Regions from separate parts of the Shewanella psychropiezotolerans genome, predicted to be linked through region 2. Evidence: predicted binding sites of a transcription regulator. Region 2 holds the regulator's gene; each other region holds the start of a gene.

Region 1 (5,094 bases), 1.5 Mb from region 2:
GTTTAACTCTGAGTTCGCGGAGCACATCTCTATAGGGCTCGTGGCTATTGTTAGTTAACGCGGATAGTTCATCGTTAGCCTCTTCCATAGAGAGGTCATTGACCAGTAAAACGATATCTTTCAGATATAAACGCGCCGCGGTGTGACGGTTTCTGTCTAGTACTTCTTGTGTGACTAGGGCCGTGACAAACGGGTTGCCATCACGATCTCCACCCATCCAGCTGGAGAATCGCACTGGTGAAATGTCGATAGGTAGCTGCTTGCCGGTACGTTCTTCTACTTGCTCATTGAGCTGTCTGAGAAAATCCGGTATAGCTTGCCAGAGAGAGACTTCTATGGTGCTAAGGCCCCATCTGGCTTCATCTACCGGAGTTGGTCGCTCGTGGCGTATCTCATTAGTATGCCAGATCTGAGCGATGAGTTGCCTTAGGCGAAGATGCTGTTGTTTCTTCTCTCGCTGGCTAAGTTGTGGGTTTTCAAGTGCGGCGAGACTATCGATAACCGATGAATATTTTTGGATCAGGGTTCGGCGGGATATCTCTGTCGGATGAGCGGTCAATACCAGATCGATATCTAGGTTCTGCAGGCAATCGAGCATCTTCTCTTGATCGATATTGCTGCTCAACACTCTACCCAATAACTGCTCTACTGGATCGGGAACACATACTAACTCGTCGCAATTGCGGCTGATGGTATGGAATTGCTCGGCGATATTGGCCAAGTTTAGAAATTGGTTGAATGCTTTCGCAAAGGGCACTAATTCTTTATCCGGTAGTGCGGTGAGTAACTTGAGCATCTCATCTCGTGAGGTCTCATCCCCTTGTCTGGAGCTTTTCGCTAATTGACGGATCTGCTCTATCTTATCGAGAAAAGCATCGTCTAAATTGGTGCGTATTGTGTCACCTAAAATCTGTCCTAAGGTACCAACGTTAGACCTTAAAGACGCATACATATCAGCCATACTTACTCCATAAAGAATTTCGCTAATCGACCACAATACCTAGGGTTAACGGCTTAGGTCAATATAGACAACCCAGATATTGTGAGCTTATGCGTGCCATATCACTTTAGACTGGAATAACAATTTAGTCTCGAGTGGCATTTAGTGCAAGAGAGCCTATTTAATACAGGCGTGATAGATGAGCTGTTTGAGCAGCTCGACGGTTTGTTTCAAATAGGCGGTGTCGAGAAACTCATCGGGCTGATGAGCCTGTTCGATACTGCCTGGGCCTAATACTAAGGTTTGGCAACCCAGTTTAGCAATATAGGGGGCTTCGGTCGCGTAGTTAACGACCTCTGGTCTGCTCGAAGATAACTCTGCCACCAGTTTACTCCAGCTGCTTTGTGCGTTGCCGGCGAAAGGCTCGGATCCTGGATAAAGCGGTGCAACTTGAATACTGCCGGGAAACTGAGCACTGATAGGTGCAAGGTAATTAAGGACTAACTGCTCGAGCTCTTCTAATGCCAGGCCAGGTAGTGGGCGAATATCGATATGCAGATCACAGCAGCCACAGATTCGGTTGGCTGCATCGCCGCCATGTACATGACCGAAATTCATCGTTGGATAAGGTACGCTAAATGCGTCTTCATGATAGTTGTCGGCTAGATGTTGCTTGAGTTTCAGCAGTTGTCCCATCACTTGATGCATTATTTCGATGGCATTTAGCCCTTTTGCAGGGTCAGAAGAGTGGCCACTTCGACCCGTGACTCTTATGCCTTGAGTCAGATGGCCTTTATGCATATAAACGGGTTTTAAGCTGGTTGGTTCGCCGATGATGGCGTAATCGGGTGAGATAGATTTTTCCTCGGCAAAGGCTTTAGCTCCATTCATGGTGGTTTCTTCATCGGCGCTGGCTAATATGTGTAGAGGACGTTTGAAATTCTTCAGTGGCATATCTTTTAGCGCTTCTAATATGAGGGCAAAGAATCCCTTCATATCGCATGTGCCAAGGCCGTACCAGCGGTTATCTTTTTCCGTTAGAGTGAATGGGTCTTGGCTCCAACGACCCTCATCGAATGGTACTGTGTCTGTGTGGCCGGCGAGTAGAAGACCACCACTACCAGCGCCAAAGGAGGCGATGAAGTTATGTTTATTACGGGAATTCGGTACGGCTTGAATCTTACATTGAAAGCCTAGATCATTGAACCAGGTATGCAATAGATCTATCACGCCTTGGTTACTCATATCTTGCTCGACTTCGAGAGCGCTAATTGAAGGTGTCGCTATGAGCTGAGTAAAACTCGTTTTCAGATCTGGAATTTGGGTCATATTTCACCTTTAAAATATATATTCAAATATATTGCATAAATAGTTAGCTGTGATAGTCTAGCAAACAGCTAAGGCGAGTACCAGAATACAGTGCTAATTACTGAGAGTAAAAATGATAATTTCATACACTAAAATTAACAAAAAGGTCACATTAACAGACTTCCTGCGACGATAAACTTGTCAACATTGGTGTTTCTACCAGGGCTTAAGTTGTGCCCCCTCTTTTTCCTTTTATCTCGTTCAAAAATTAAGAAGTCATAGATTATGAAAAGCATTGCCATTATCGGCGCTAGTGGTTACACGGGCGCACAGATCACCTCTCTTATTTATGCCGATGCAAACTTGAAGATTCAAGGTCTGTATGTTTCTGAGAATAGCTTAGACAAAGGTAAGCCATTATCTGAGCTCTATCCCGTATATAGTCATATCTCATTATGCCTCTCTCCATTATCGCAAGAAGCTAAGACTTTAATTGTTGAACAAGCCGATGCAGTAGTATTAGCGACCGATCATAATGTCAGTTTACATCTGGCGGCCTGGTTTTATGAACAAGGTCTGGCAGTATTCGATTTAAGCGGTGCCTATCGGTTTGCCGATAAGGCTCTGTACCCCAAATGGTATGGCTTCGAGCATGACTATCCTGAAGTATTATCTAATGCCGTTTATGGCCTGGCCGAGTGGAATAGTGCCGAGATTGCCGACAGTAAGATGATCGCCGTCCCAGGGTGTTATCCAACTGCATCGCTCACCGCATTAAAGCCATTAGCATCTTTGTTAACCAGTACGCTGCCTGTGATCAACGCCGTGAGCGGTGTCACAGGAGCCGGTAGAAAGGCACAACTTCAAACCAGTTTTTGTGAAGTGAGTTTAACGCCCTACGGAGTATTGGGCCACAGGCATCAGCCTGAAATTGCCACTCAGCTAGGTCAGGAAGTGATTTTTACTCCACACTTAGGTAATTTTAAACGTGGCATACTCGCGACAATTACCACACAGCTCGCTGCGGGAACCACTGAAGCTGATATTGCCAAGGCATACTCATTTTATGATAACGCGCCTCTTGTTACGGTGAAGCACAACCAATTTCCTAAGGTGGATGATGTGGTCAATACACCCAATTGTCATCTGGGATGGAAGTTCGATCTCCAGACGGGTTATCTGGTGGTTGCGAGTGCAATTGATAATTTGATGAAAGGCGCAGCTAGTCAGGCTCATCAGTGCATAAAGATTCATTTTAAATACTAATTTCATTAGGCGAGTAGATAACTATGTCAACGAGTAACAAAACATTAGTGATTAAAGTTGGTGGTGCCTTACTGCAGTGTGAGATGGGCATGAACAGATTGATGGATACTGTGGCTAAGATGATTGCCAAGGGGCAGAAGATTATCTTGGTACATGGGGGCGGCTGCATCGTCGATGAACAGCTCACTGCCAATGGTATGGAAACTGAGAAATTAGACGGACTAAGGGTCACTCCTGCGGCACAAGTGCCTGTCATAGTGGGTGCACTAGCCGGAACCGCGAATAAATTGTTGCAAGCCGCGGCGATAAAGTCCGGTATTTCGGCCATCGGCATGAGCTTGGGTGATGGCGATATTGTAACGGCTCAGATTAAAGATGAAAGGCTAGGATTTGTCGGTGAAGTTTCACCTAAGAATGCGACTTATCTTGAATTTATTCTCTCTCAGGCTTGGTTACCGATTGTTAGCTCGATTGCAATCGACGCAAGTGGCCAGCAACTCAACGTTAATGCCGATCAAGCCGCGACCGTGTTGGCAAAACTTGTCGATGGTCAGCTAGTGCTGTTATCCGATGTCTCGGGTGTGCTCGATGGCAAGGGCCAATTAATTAAGAGTCTCAATAGGGCGCAGGTAGCAGAGCTCACTCATATAGGCGTTATAGAGAAAGGTATGAAAGTGAAGGTCGAGGCTGCACTGGACGTCGCCGAACTTATGGGCCAGCCAGTACAAGTGGCTTCGTGGAGAAGTGCAGAGCAATTGTTAGCCCTGTCAAATGGTCAGTCGGTGGGAACACAGATTCAACCTAACTAGTTTTCACTTTAAAATCATTATCATTAAATTTGAGCTAGCCGCGACGCAGCTAACTGAATACCAGAATAAGGGTTGGATTATGCTGCCAATCAGAGGAGAGTAACTATGAACCACCTGTTATCGATAAAAGATCTAACTCAAGAGCAACTGAAAGACCTATTGTCCCTGGCGAAAAAAATTAAGGCTAATCCAGCCGAGTATCGTCATGCCTTGGACGGTAAGAGTGTGGTGATGTTATTTGAGAAGCCTTCATTGAGAACTCGTGTTAGTTTCGATATCGGCATCAATAAACTTGGTGGCCATTGTCTCTACCTGGATCAGCAAAATGGTGCCTTAGGTAAACGTGAGCCGGTATCCGATTTTGCTGCCAATATATCATGTTGGGCCGACGCTATCGTGGCGAGAACCTATCTACATTCGACCATAGAAGGCCTGGCTGAGCATGGCAGTGTGCCTGTGATTAATGCGCTATCGGATCTCTACCACCCTTGCCAGGGCTTAGCAGACTTCCTCACTTTATCTGAGAAGTTTGACGATGTTAGTCAAGTTAAACTCGCTTATATCGGTGATGGTAATAATGTGACCCACTCATTGATGTTCGGCGCCGCAATTCTCGGCGCTAAGATGACGGTTGTTTGCCCTCCTGGGCACTTTCCCGATGGAGAAGTTGTGGTACAGGCGCAAGCGCTAGCGGCTAAGCATGGTGGCTCCCTGTTTCTGACCTCAGATATTGAGGCGATGGGTGAGCAAGATGCTATTTACACAGATACC
Region 2 (5,094 bases):
AGCAAGCCCTCATCTCTCTGGCTAAAATTGCGGTTGAGAGAAGCCACTAGAATCGATTAGCGGGAAGTTATCTTTAATACGATAGGCCCTAGTGCAGTTTGATATAAGATTCTGTTTACTATAGAACACGGTTTTAGACAATCAGAACCTGAATCATCTTAGCTAAAATGAGCGATCAAAAAAGGAGCCCTAGAGCTCCTTTTTTATTAGGTTTAACGCCAAATAAGCTTACTTAACAAATTCGACACCTAAAGTGATATCTGCTTTTAATGTATCTAGCATAGCATCACGAGCATTAGCTTCGAACTCACTCACGTCACCGTAAGCCAGTACTTTTTCTACGCCGTTCTTACCCAATAGAATTGGCTGAGCGAAGAATGCTGCATGCTCACTGCCACCATCGACATAGGCACACTCAACAACATTCTCTTCACCCTGAAGACCACGAACCAAAGATAGACCGAAGCGACATGCAGCCTGGCCCATAGAGAGTGTCGCGCTGCCGCCACCGGCTTTAGCTTCAACCACTTCGGTACCCGCATTCTGGATACGAGTCGTCATTGCGGCAACTTCTTCATCTGTAAAGCTTACGCCTTCTACCTGAGACAGTAGTGGAAGAATCGTCACACCACTGTGGCCACCGATAACACTTACTTTAACATCGGCAACGTCTAGTCCTTTCGCTTCGGCGATAAAGGTCTCAGAACGAATAACGTCCAGTGTAGTTATACCGAATAAACGATTCTTGTCATAAACACCGGCAGCTTTTAACACCTCAGCGGCGATGGCGACTGTCGTGTTGACTGGGTTAGTGATAATACCAATCAAGGCTTTTGGACAAGTTACGGCACATTTCTCCATCAGGTTTCTCACGATACCTGCGTTGATGTTAAACAGATCTGAACGATCCATGCCCGGCTTACGTGCAACACCAGCAGAAATAAGCACCACATCGGCACCTTCCAGTGCAGCAGATGGATCTTGACCGGCAAAGCCTTTAACTTCGACTGCTGTCGGGATATGGCTTAAATCGACCGCAACACCAGGTGTTACAGGAGCAATATCATAAAGGGATATTTTTGAACCGGCTGGCAATTGCGTTTTTAGTAATAAGGCAAGAGCCTGGCCAATACCACCAGCGGCACCAAGTACAGCAACTTTCATAGTTATCTCCGTCAATTCTTGGATATTTGTGATATAGATCTATCTTTCCAGATGGCGCAACATTACTGGAATAATGAATAAATTTCAATTATCCCTTAGTCTTGATTAGATTTAATTTCTAATTGCCATCAAGAAAACGTCTAAAATGGTGAGCTATACAGGCATTAACCTGCACGATCCGAGCTAAACCGATCGACTTCCGCTCTACAGCTTAGCCCAACTCCGGCTATATTATACTAGATAACAAATCTCCCCCTTGATAACTTGCATTTTTATTCAATTTACTCGGGTATTTGTTGACAAAAAAGCCTGAAATATTCAAAATAGAGAAGATTTTTGAATAAAAGAACACAAAAACTATGCAAGCAAATAAAAATCAAGACGAACTTGTTAAGACCTTTAAGTCGATTTTGAAAGAGGAGCGTTTTGGCTCCCAAAGTGAAATTGTTATCGCCCTTCAAGCCGAAGGCTACAGCAACATCAATCAGTCGAAAGTCTCCAGAATGCTGAGCAAGTTTGGTGCGGTGCGAACCCGAAATGCCAAGCAGGAGATGGTCTACTGCTTACCCGCTGAACTGGGTGTTCCCACAGCCGGGAGCCCGCTAAAGAACCTGGTACTGGATGTTGATCATAACCAAGCCATGATAGTCGTCAGAACAAGTCCCGGAGCGGCCCAGCTAATTGCACGCTTGCTGGACTCTATAGGTAAGCCAGAGGGCATTTTGGGCACCATTGCCGGCGATGATACCATCTTCATTACACCAGCTGATATAGACGAGATAAGCAGGACCTTGAATACGGTTAAATCTCTGTTTAACTACACGGATTAAGCAAGTTCCCGAAGGAAAATGTGAGATTCCAGGCCTCGGAAGACCATGAATTCCATCATAGAAAAAGAGACGCTTATGGCGTCTCTTTTCATTTCATTATTAAAAATAAACACACCCCGTGCACAACTAACTCACCCTCCCCCAGATTGACAGATCCCTCAATGCTCGAATACCTGTCTTTTGCTCACAGTAAATATAATTAACCGCAGAAGATATTCAATATATTGAATCACACTTTAATTCGTGCGAGAGTTAGTCAGACTATAGTAGAGTGGCAGCTTCGGGCTAAGGATGTATGATGACAATAAATAAAATAATTAAAGTCGATGATGTTTGTTGGGAGTCCTGGCAACATTCAGAACAATATACCAGCCAACAGAAACATATCGGCGATGCTGCAGGATGCGAAAAAATAGGTGTGACCATGGAGCGCCTCGCCCCAGGGAAATTATCAACCGTAGCTCACTATCACACCAAGGAAGAGGAGCACCTTTACGCCTTAGAAGGCGAAGCCACTTTGCTCATAGATGGCGAGCCTCATCCCTTTAAAAAAGGCGACTATATCTGCTTCAATGCCGATACAGCCATAGCTCACACCCTCAGAAATGATTCAGACAAGGAGTTTGTATTTCTGGTCATAGGCAACCGGGATAAGCACGACGTGGTGGTCTATCCGGAAAATAACAAGGTCTTGGTCCGGGCAGTCGATGAGATCTATGCCAAACGTCCAACCAATTACTGGGATGCAGATACCCAAGAGTGATCGGGTTCATCCACACTATAAAAAACACATCTAAGAGTTTAATGCCGATCACTTAATGTGTTTCGGTTTTAAACCTCTGTCACCTTTGGCTCTGGTGACTATCCCCCTAAGTGCTCAACCCCGGAATTTAAACAAGACACCACAGGCAAACTTGCCTTGGCCATGGCCGAGATCCGCTTGTCGACGAACTGCAGTATTACAGCCCCCAAACATAAAGAAAATCAGCACGCTTGAGTCATACCTTTCGCAGCAGTCTTAATTGCACTATCCCACTCTCAAGTTGATTAACAGTAAATATGGTTTCCTAGCCCCAACGAAAATTGAGTATCAAATTCACACCTTCAGCAGGGTCAATAAGTGAGCTTTATTTAGTATGTGTCTATACTCAAGGAAAAATAGTCCAAGCCTATCTTGGTTTAACACCGACTCTCACAGGCTAACAGGTACAAGCGAGCTACCTCGGCCACATCATATAAAAGGATATTGTCATGCTCAATCTATCCCTCAAGGCAAGATTGCTTGGCAATACTGCCATAGTTATTGGCCTGTTAATTCTCAGCTCCGGCTACGCAATCTACAGCATGAACCAGATAGGCAGAGAATTAGAGAGTGTGGCCGAAATAGATATTCCGCTCACGCAGAAGCTCGCCGCCATCACCACCCATCAGCTTGAACAGGCTATTCAATTCGAACGAAGCCTGCATTTCGGCACCACTATGAAGCAGGAGCCAGATAACCGAGGGCATTTTAACACGGCAATTCATCATTTCGATGCCATCACACCTAAAATAGAAGCCGAAATCCTCGAAGCCGAGGCCATGGCGAGCACGGCCATGGAAGGAGCAACACCGGCCGTTTACACCGAGTTTAAGTCGGTGCTCACGGCGTTAAAGCAAATTGAGGTCGAGCACAAAGGTTTTGTCGAACATGTGCATCAGGTATTTGTACTACTACAGACGGGCAAGCTACATGAAGCAGAGATAATGGCCCAAAAAGTTGAACACGAAGAAGATCAACTCGATGAGGAACTGAAAACATTATTACATGAACTGGGTAGGTTTACCGAAGCCAGCGCCCGACATGCTGAGGACTATGAACACCAGGCTATCTGGGTGTTAAGCTTACTGGCTGGCGCCAGTATTATCATAGGTCTAATAACCAGTTGGATCACTACCAACATGGTCATTAACGGGATCAAGCAAGCAACCAATATGGCAGAGGGAGACATCAACCACCAAATTGAAGTCACCAGCAAGGATGAAATAGGAGAGCTGTTAACAGCCATGAATGAGATGCGCCTTCGTCTGGTCAATATGATCAATCACATTTCAGATACTACGGCACAGCTTTCGGCCGCATCGGAGCAGCTCGCCGATGTCTCTCAACAAACCAGTCGAGTTATCAATGAGCAACGCAAAGAGACCGAGATCGTCGCCACCGCCATGAATCAATTAACCGTGACATCTCAAGAGGTCGCCTCGAATCTGGCTCATACGGCCGACTCCACCACCGAGGCCAATAAGCAGACCAATGATGGTGCTCAGATCGTGCAACAGGCTGTGATACAGATAGATGAGTTAGCTAAACAGATAGATCTTTCGGTGCAGGCAATTGCAGAGGTCGATCAACAGAGTTCAGCCATCACCACAGTTCTGGATGTGATCAAGGGTATTGCCGAGCAGACTAATTTACTGGCATTAAATGCCGCTATCGAGGCCGCTCGGGCTGGAGAGCAAGGACGAGGTTTTGCCGTTGTGGCCGACGAAGTACGCACCTTGGCCGGTCGAACTCAGCAATCTACCCAAGAAATCAATGCCATAATAGATAAACTTCAAACAGGATCGAGTAAAGCTGTAGCAGTCATGGAGCAAAGCCGTGAGCAGTCTCAGGCAGCGGTGGAATACTCCACCCGCTCGGGGGTCGCACTGACCAAGATAGCCGAGGCCATAGACTCCATTCACCAAATGAATGTTCAAATAGCCTCTGCCGCCGATGAGCAGAGTGCGGTTTCTCAGGATGTAGATCAGAATATTACCAAGATCCACACTATGTCTATCGAGTTAGCTACGGGCGCCGAAAAACATTCCCAAGCGGGTCTAAGCTTATCGAAGATGAGTGGCGAACTAGAAGAGATGGTGAAGCAGTTTCAACAGGGACGCTGAACAGTGTGCAGTTAGGCGCTAGTGCATCATGGCCCAAACGACAGCCTTTTGTAAAACAGATTCAAGGAGCCATAATAGTTCAGCTATATAGAGCTTATCGTTATGTCCCTCCACTCCCTCCGCCATGATGTCCGCCATTACCGTTACCACACACGTGAACATTTTCTGTCCTCCG
Region 3 (5,094 bases), 780 kb from region 2:
GAATACATGGACAACAAGAATTCTCTATCGTATTGGATGTACCAACTCGCCGGGTTGGTAGCCGGCCAGGTAGCAGGCTTATCCGGCTGATCTCTAAGGGCTATATATTGCTCTGCAGGAATGTTGAGTGCCGTGGGATCGATCCTCAAGGGTTGTCCGACATTCAAGCTGTCACAAGCTGCATTGCCTTTTAACGTCTTGCCATTACTCAGAGTTAATATCGGCTCGGGCAATGGCACACCACCTGTGATAGATGCCTGCTCATCGGGCAAATAGATACGATAAATCAACAGCTGCTGATCTTTCTTATAGGTAGGTGCATAAATGCTCTTACGCACCATATTGCGTTGCATCACGCCTCGCTCTATCTCCGGCGGAATTCCTGTCTGTACCGCGATGCGGTAGCTGCGTTTCTCAGCCAGGCGATCGGCGCCAGCCTGATAAGGATTAATATTATTTAGCTTAGGTGCCACCAGGTAATCGGCCACCGAGTCCATGGGGCGCCCTCCTTCGTCATAACTGATCAATGACTGGTAGCGTGCATGGGCAAACTCACCGTCGATCTGCAACTTGGCTCCCTTAGGTATGGTGAAAGTCGCCGCCCAATAGAAGACGTTTGCATCCGGATAGGCCACATTGATATAGGGATCGGCACTGAAAGGGCCTCGATTCCAGAAGCAGGTACGTGGGCCACCAACATCAGATGTTGGCTTCTCATAGTCTAAAGCTTGTGCCTGTGCTTGAGGTGAAGCCTGAACCGACAGGCTGCTGATGCCCAGAAAAAAAACAGATATCCATTTAAGGCGATGCGTGTTTATTATATTAGTAATTGCGTAACTCATCTTTCTCCCCAGCGGAAATGAAACACTGATGTTACTTTTCCGTAAAAGTATGTAGCTTATTAACCTAGTCGATATAGAGAGGGTCAATTGTCGCCAAATAGACAATCTCAGATAAAAGTCACCGATGAACAGCTTAAAGGTTTTCTGAAATGCTCGGAGGTCTTTAATGCCTGTAAGTCTGAGGATATCGATTACATTCTGAGACAACTTAAGATTTATCATTATGATAATGAAACGGTTATCGCTCATAGAGAAGATGTGGGAGATCAGATTAGGTTTGTGATCAAGGGCAGCTTAAACATAGTAGCCACTAGCTTAGACGGTAAAGAGGTGAGGTTTCCCCCCATAGGACCTAACCGATGGATCGGCTGGATATCCTGTTTCGATGACCAAGTCTTGTCCCATGATTGGGTCGCCACAGCGAACTCAGACATCATAGTCCTCCCTGGTATTGCAATACGAAAACTATGTAGCAAGAACCCGGACTTATACCCCAAGATAATGGCGGAGATTAATCGTCAATTTAAGTTACTCATGAGCTGGACCGAGTTTGTCTCCCTGCATTCCCTCAGCGCCAGAGCCAGCATGCTGATCCAGATTCTGGCACAGATAAGTGCGACACCCATGGATAACAAGCCCGGCTGGTTACAGGTGAATGTCACTCAAGAGCACTTGGCCTCTTTCCTCAACCTATCACGCCAAACTGCCAATAAACTGCTTGTTGGATTAGAGAAGGATGGTTTTATCAGCATAGGATATCGAAAGATCCTCATCAATACCGCATACCTGAGAGCTCAGACTGGCAAATGAATCATTAGACAGATCAATTCCAAATAAAAATGCCAGCTAATGCTGGCATTTTCTATCCACAGCTACTCAGAACCTTATAGTTCTAAGGCGAGTATCTTGGATTTTCTTTGATAGTTGTACAATTGCTTCTTCTTATCTGGCAAGGTTTCCACATCGACAATATCGAAACCCTGTTCCAGAAACCAATGAATGCTGCGCGTGGTCAGGGCAAACAATTTAGAATAGCCCCTGACCCTGGCTTGACCGATAATATTTTTAAGCAGTATGCTCCCCCTGTCGGCATCCCGGTATTCTGGATGCACCACCAGACAGGCAAACTCACCGGCATTGTCTTCCTCGAACGGGTAAAAGGCCGCGCAGCCTATGACCAGGTTATCGCGTTCGATAAGCATAAACTGCTCAATCTCCATCTCCAGCTGCTCACGGGAACGACGGACTAGAATGCCCTTCTGCTCTAACGGACGGATCAGATCTAAGATCCCGCCTATATCGCCAATGCCGGCACGGCGCAGACGCTCGGCGCTCTCGGTTACAATCTGGGTACCTATACCATCTCTGGAGAAGAGCTCCTGCAACAAGGCACCATCATCCAGATAACTAACAAAGTGACAACGGGAAACACCATTTCGACAGGCATCTATGCTGGCCTTGAGAAAGGCTTTAGTACCTGGACAGACACTCGAGCTTAAGTCTAAATCGTTCAAGATAGCTTGAGCATCATTTGGCATCAACTCGGCCAGCACTTGACCCGTACTATCCAGGATGCCTTTCTGTGAGCTAAAACCTATCATCTTATCGGCTTTGAGTTTCACTGCGATCTGAGTGGCGACCTCTTCGGCTGTCAGATTAAAGCTCTCTCCCGTAACTGAAGCGGCAACGGGCCCGAGTAACACTATGCTATTACTTTCCAGCTGCCCCTTGAGGCCTTGCACATCGATACGCCTGACCTTGCCACTCAGGCAATAGTCGACACCATCATCGACACCAAGAGGCTGAGCGATAACGAAATTACCACTCACCACATTGATCTGCGCCCCCTGCATCGGGGTATTACTCAGACTCATGGAGAGTCTGGCGGTGATATCCAGCTGCAGTCCACCCACAACTTGTTTAATCACCTTAAAGGCATCTTCGTCGGTGATCCTTACGCCATTGTAGTATTCAGGCAGGATGGTTTTGTCCGCCAAAGCCTCATCAATCTGCGGCCTGGCACCATGCACCAGAACAATCTTGATCCCCAGACTATGCAAGAGGGCAATATCATTAATGATCGAACGAAATTGTTTATTAGCTAACGCCTCGCCCCCTAGCATCACCACAAAGGTCTTGCCCCTATGGGAATTGACGTAGGAAGCTGAGTGACGAAATCCATCAACGAGTTCAGTGGTACGCACGAATATATTCTCACCTTAATTCATTTATGCAAAACTGACGGCCACAGCCGTAGGTTATAACAAACATGATATTGCATTTTAATTCAAAATAAAAGCATTTATATTTAATCGTGGATATGTAAAAACTGTTTTAAAATAGGGCACGGACTAATAAAATGAAAATAACACAAATGAATAACAATTTAGATTATTCATCTTACTCGATCTACATGACAATGCGTTGAACAAACTAAATTTTAAGCAAAAAAAAACCCCTGAATCAGGGGCTTTAGTAGAAGTTAGCAACAAGTTATTACTTGATTTTAGCTTCTTTGTACATAACGTGCTTACGGATAACGGGATCAAATTTCTTGATTTCCATCTTTTCAGGCATGTTACGTTTGTTCTTTTCAGTCGTGTAGAAATGACCAGTCTTAGCGCTAGAAACTAGCTTGATCTTCTCACGATTACCTTTAGATTTAGCCATGGTTTATTATACCTTCTCGCCGCGTGCACGAAGTTCTGCAACAACAACTTCAATACCTTTCTTATCGATAATACGCATACCTTTAGGGGTAAGACGTAGCTTAACGAAGCGCTTCTCGCCTTCTAACCAAAAACGATGGTTTTGTAGGTTAGGTAAAAAACGACGACGCGTAGAATTCTTCGCGTGCGAGCGGTTGTTACCAACCATCGGCTTCTTGCCAGTTACTTGGCATACTCTTGACATGTCAATCTTCTCCAAAACAAAATATTTTTAACGCTCGAGCATTAATGCACCTCGAACACGGCCGTCGCCTGAGGCACACAACAGAGGGCGCATTTTATACAGGATCTAAAAGCAAAGATCAAGGAATAGTTAGTCTATCCATCCCCGCTCTGCAAATGAAACTATCTCGCGATCGCCTACAACCATATGGTCTAACAAGGAAACATCTATGGTTGCCAAGGCACACTTTAATCGCTCAGTAATTCGCCTATCGGCCAGGCTTGGCTCCGCAACTCCAGATGGATGGTTGTGGCAGACAATCACGGCCGCGGCTTTTTTCTCAAGCACCAGACACACCACATCTCGTGGATAAACTGACGCTGAATCTATGGTGCCGCGGAATAATTCAACAAACTGAATGACTCGGTGCTGACTGTCCAACAACAAAATGGCGAACACTTCATAGGCACGATCCCGTAATTGTCTCATTAAATAGTCCCGAGTTAAATCAGGATCACTCAATATTTTGCCTCTTTTTAACTTTTCCGCCGAAATCCGGGTACTAAACTCAGCCGCAGCCTGAATCTGAGCAAACTTTACCGGCCCCATACCAGGTAATTTACAGACCTCCTGCTGAGAGGCCTTCAGTAGCTCCCTGAGCCCGCCGAACTCTGCGATTAGATTCCGAGCCAACTCAACGGCACTCAATCCCTTTAAGCCATTTCTAAGCACCACAGCTAACAGCTCAGAATCTGATAACTGACCGGCCCCATGGCTCAACAGTTTATCCCGCGGCCCCTCTCCTGACGGCCAATCTTTGATCCCCATCACCCCTCCTTGCGTGATTTTCAACTTATGCTGAGTATGGTCGAGTTTTCTAAAACTTGTATCCTCCACAGCCTAAGCTTTGTGATATCTTAGGCTGCAATTCAATTTAGCGACTGCATTGTTTCTCATAGGTCATCCTTATGAGCCACGGTCTATGAGCAAAAGTATGAGCCAAAGTAAGACTTCAAGCCCAACCAATAAAAATATCCTACTCGCTATAGGCGGCGGAATAGCGGCCTATAAATCAGCCGATCTTATCCGACGCTTAAAAGAGCGTGGCTTCGACGTACGTGTTGTGATGAGTCAGAGTGCGAAGGAATTTATCACTCCGCTTACCTTGCAAGCCTTATCGGGATATCCGGTGGCATCGGACCTACTCGACACCGCAGCTGAAGCGGCCATGGGTCATATAGAGCTGGCTCGATGGGCGGATCTGGTGATTGTCGCCCCGGCAACTGCCAACCTGATAGCCCGAATCAATGCAGGTATGGCCGATGAGCTTATTACCACCACTTGCTTAGCTACCGAGGCC

Evidence for each region. The regulator ArgR, encoded in region 2, controls arginine synthesis, uptake and breakdown. The targets are predictions, from matches to a motif close to ANTGAATANNTATTCANT.
Region 1: the regulator ArgR is predicted to act here: its motif matches at 2,300-2,317, upstream of argC (N-acetyl-gamma-glutamyl-phosphate reductase).
Region 3: the regulator ArgR is predicted to act here: its motif matches at 3,117-3,134, upstream of argA (amino-acid N-acetyltransferase).

The regions. Positions count from the first base shown of each region.
Region 1 covers NZ_CP041614.1:346,799-351,892, forward strand. Annotated here, with positions in the region: gene ppc (phosphoenolpyruvate carboxylase) at 1-961, opposite strand, end outside; gene argE (acetylornithine deacetylase) at 1,118-2,269, opposite strand; gene argC (N-acetyl-gamma-glutamyl-phosphate reductase) at 2,534-3,514, shown strand; gene argB (acetylglutamate kinase) at 3,538-4,323, shown strand; gene FM037_RS01535 (ornithine carbamoyltransferase) at 4,429-5,094, shown strand, end outside.
Region 2 covers NZ_CP041614.1:5,248,877-5,253,970, forward strand. Annotated here, with positions in the region: gene ispB (octaprenyl diphosphate synthase) at 1-50, shown strand, start outside; gene mdh (malate dehydrogenase) at 229-1,164, opposite strand; gene argR (transcriptional regulator ArgR) at 1,524-1,994, shown strand; gene FM037_RS23040 (cupin domain-containing protein) at 2,290-2,757, shown strand; gene FM037_RS23045 (methyl-accepting chemotaxis protein) at 3,246-4,919, shown strand; gene FM037_RS29765 (hypothetical protein) at 4,938-5,094, opposite strand, start outside.
Region 3 covers NZ_CP041614.1:6,025,305-6,030,398, forward strand. Annotated here, with positions in the region: gene FM037_RS26280 (hypothetical protein) at 1-842, opposite strand, end outside; gene FM037_RS26285 (Crp/Fnr family transcriptional regulator) at 930-1,652, shown strand; gene argA (amino-acid N-acetyltransferase) at 1,727-3,046, opposite strand; gene rpmG (50S ribosomal protein L33) at 3,339-3,512, opposite strand; gene rpmB (50S ribosomal protein L28) at 3,519-3,755, opposite strand; gene radC (RadC family protein) at 3,885-4,562, opposite strand; gene coaBC (bifunctional phosphopantothenoylcysteine decarboxylase/phosphopantothenate--cysteine ligase CoaBC) at 4,729-5,094, shown strand, end outside.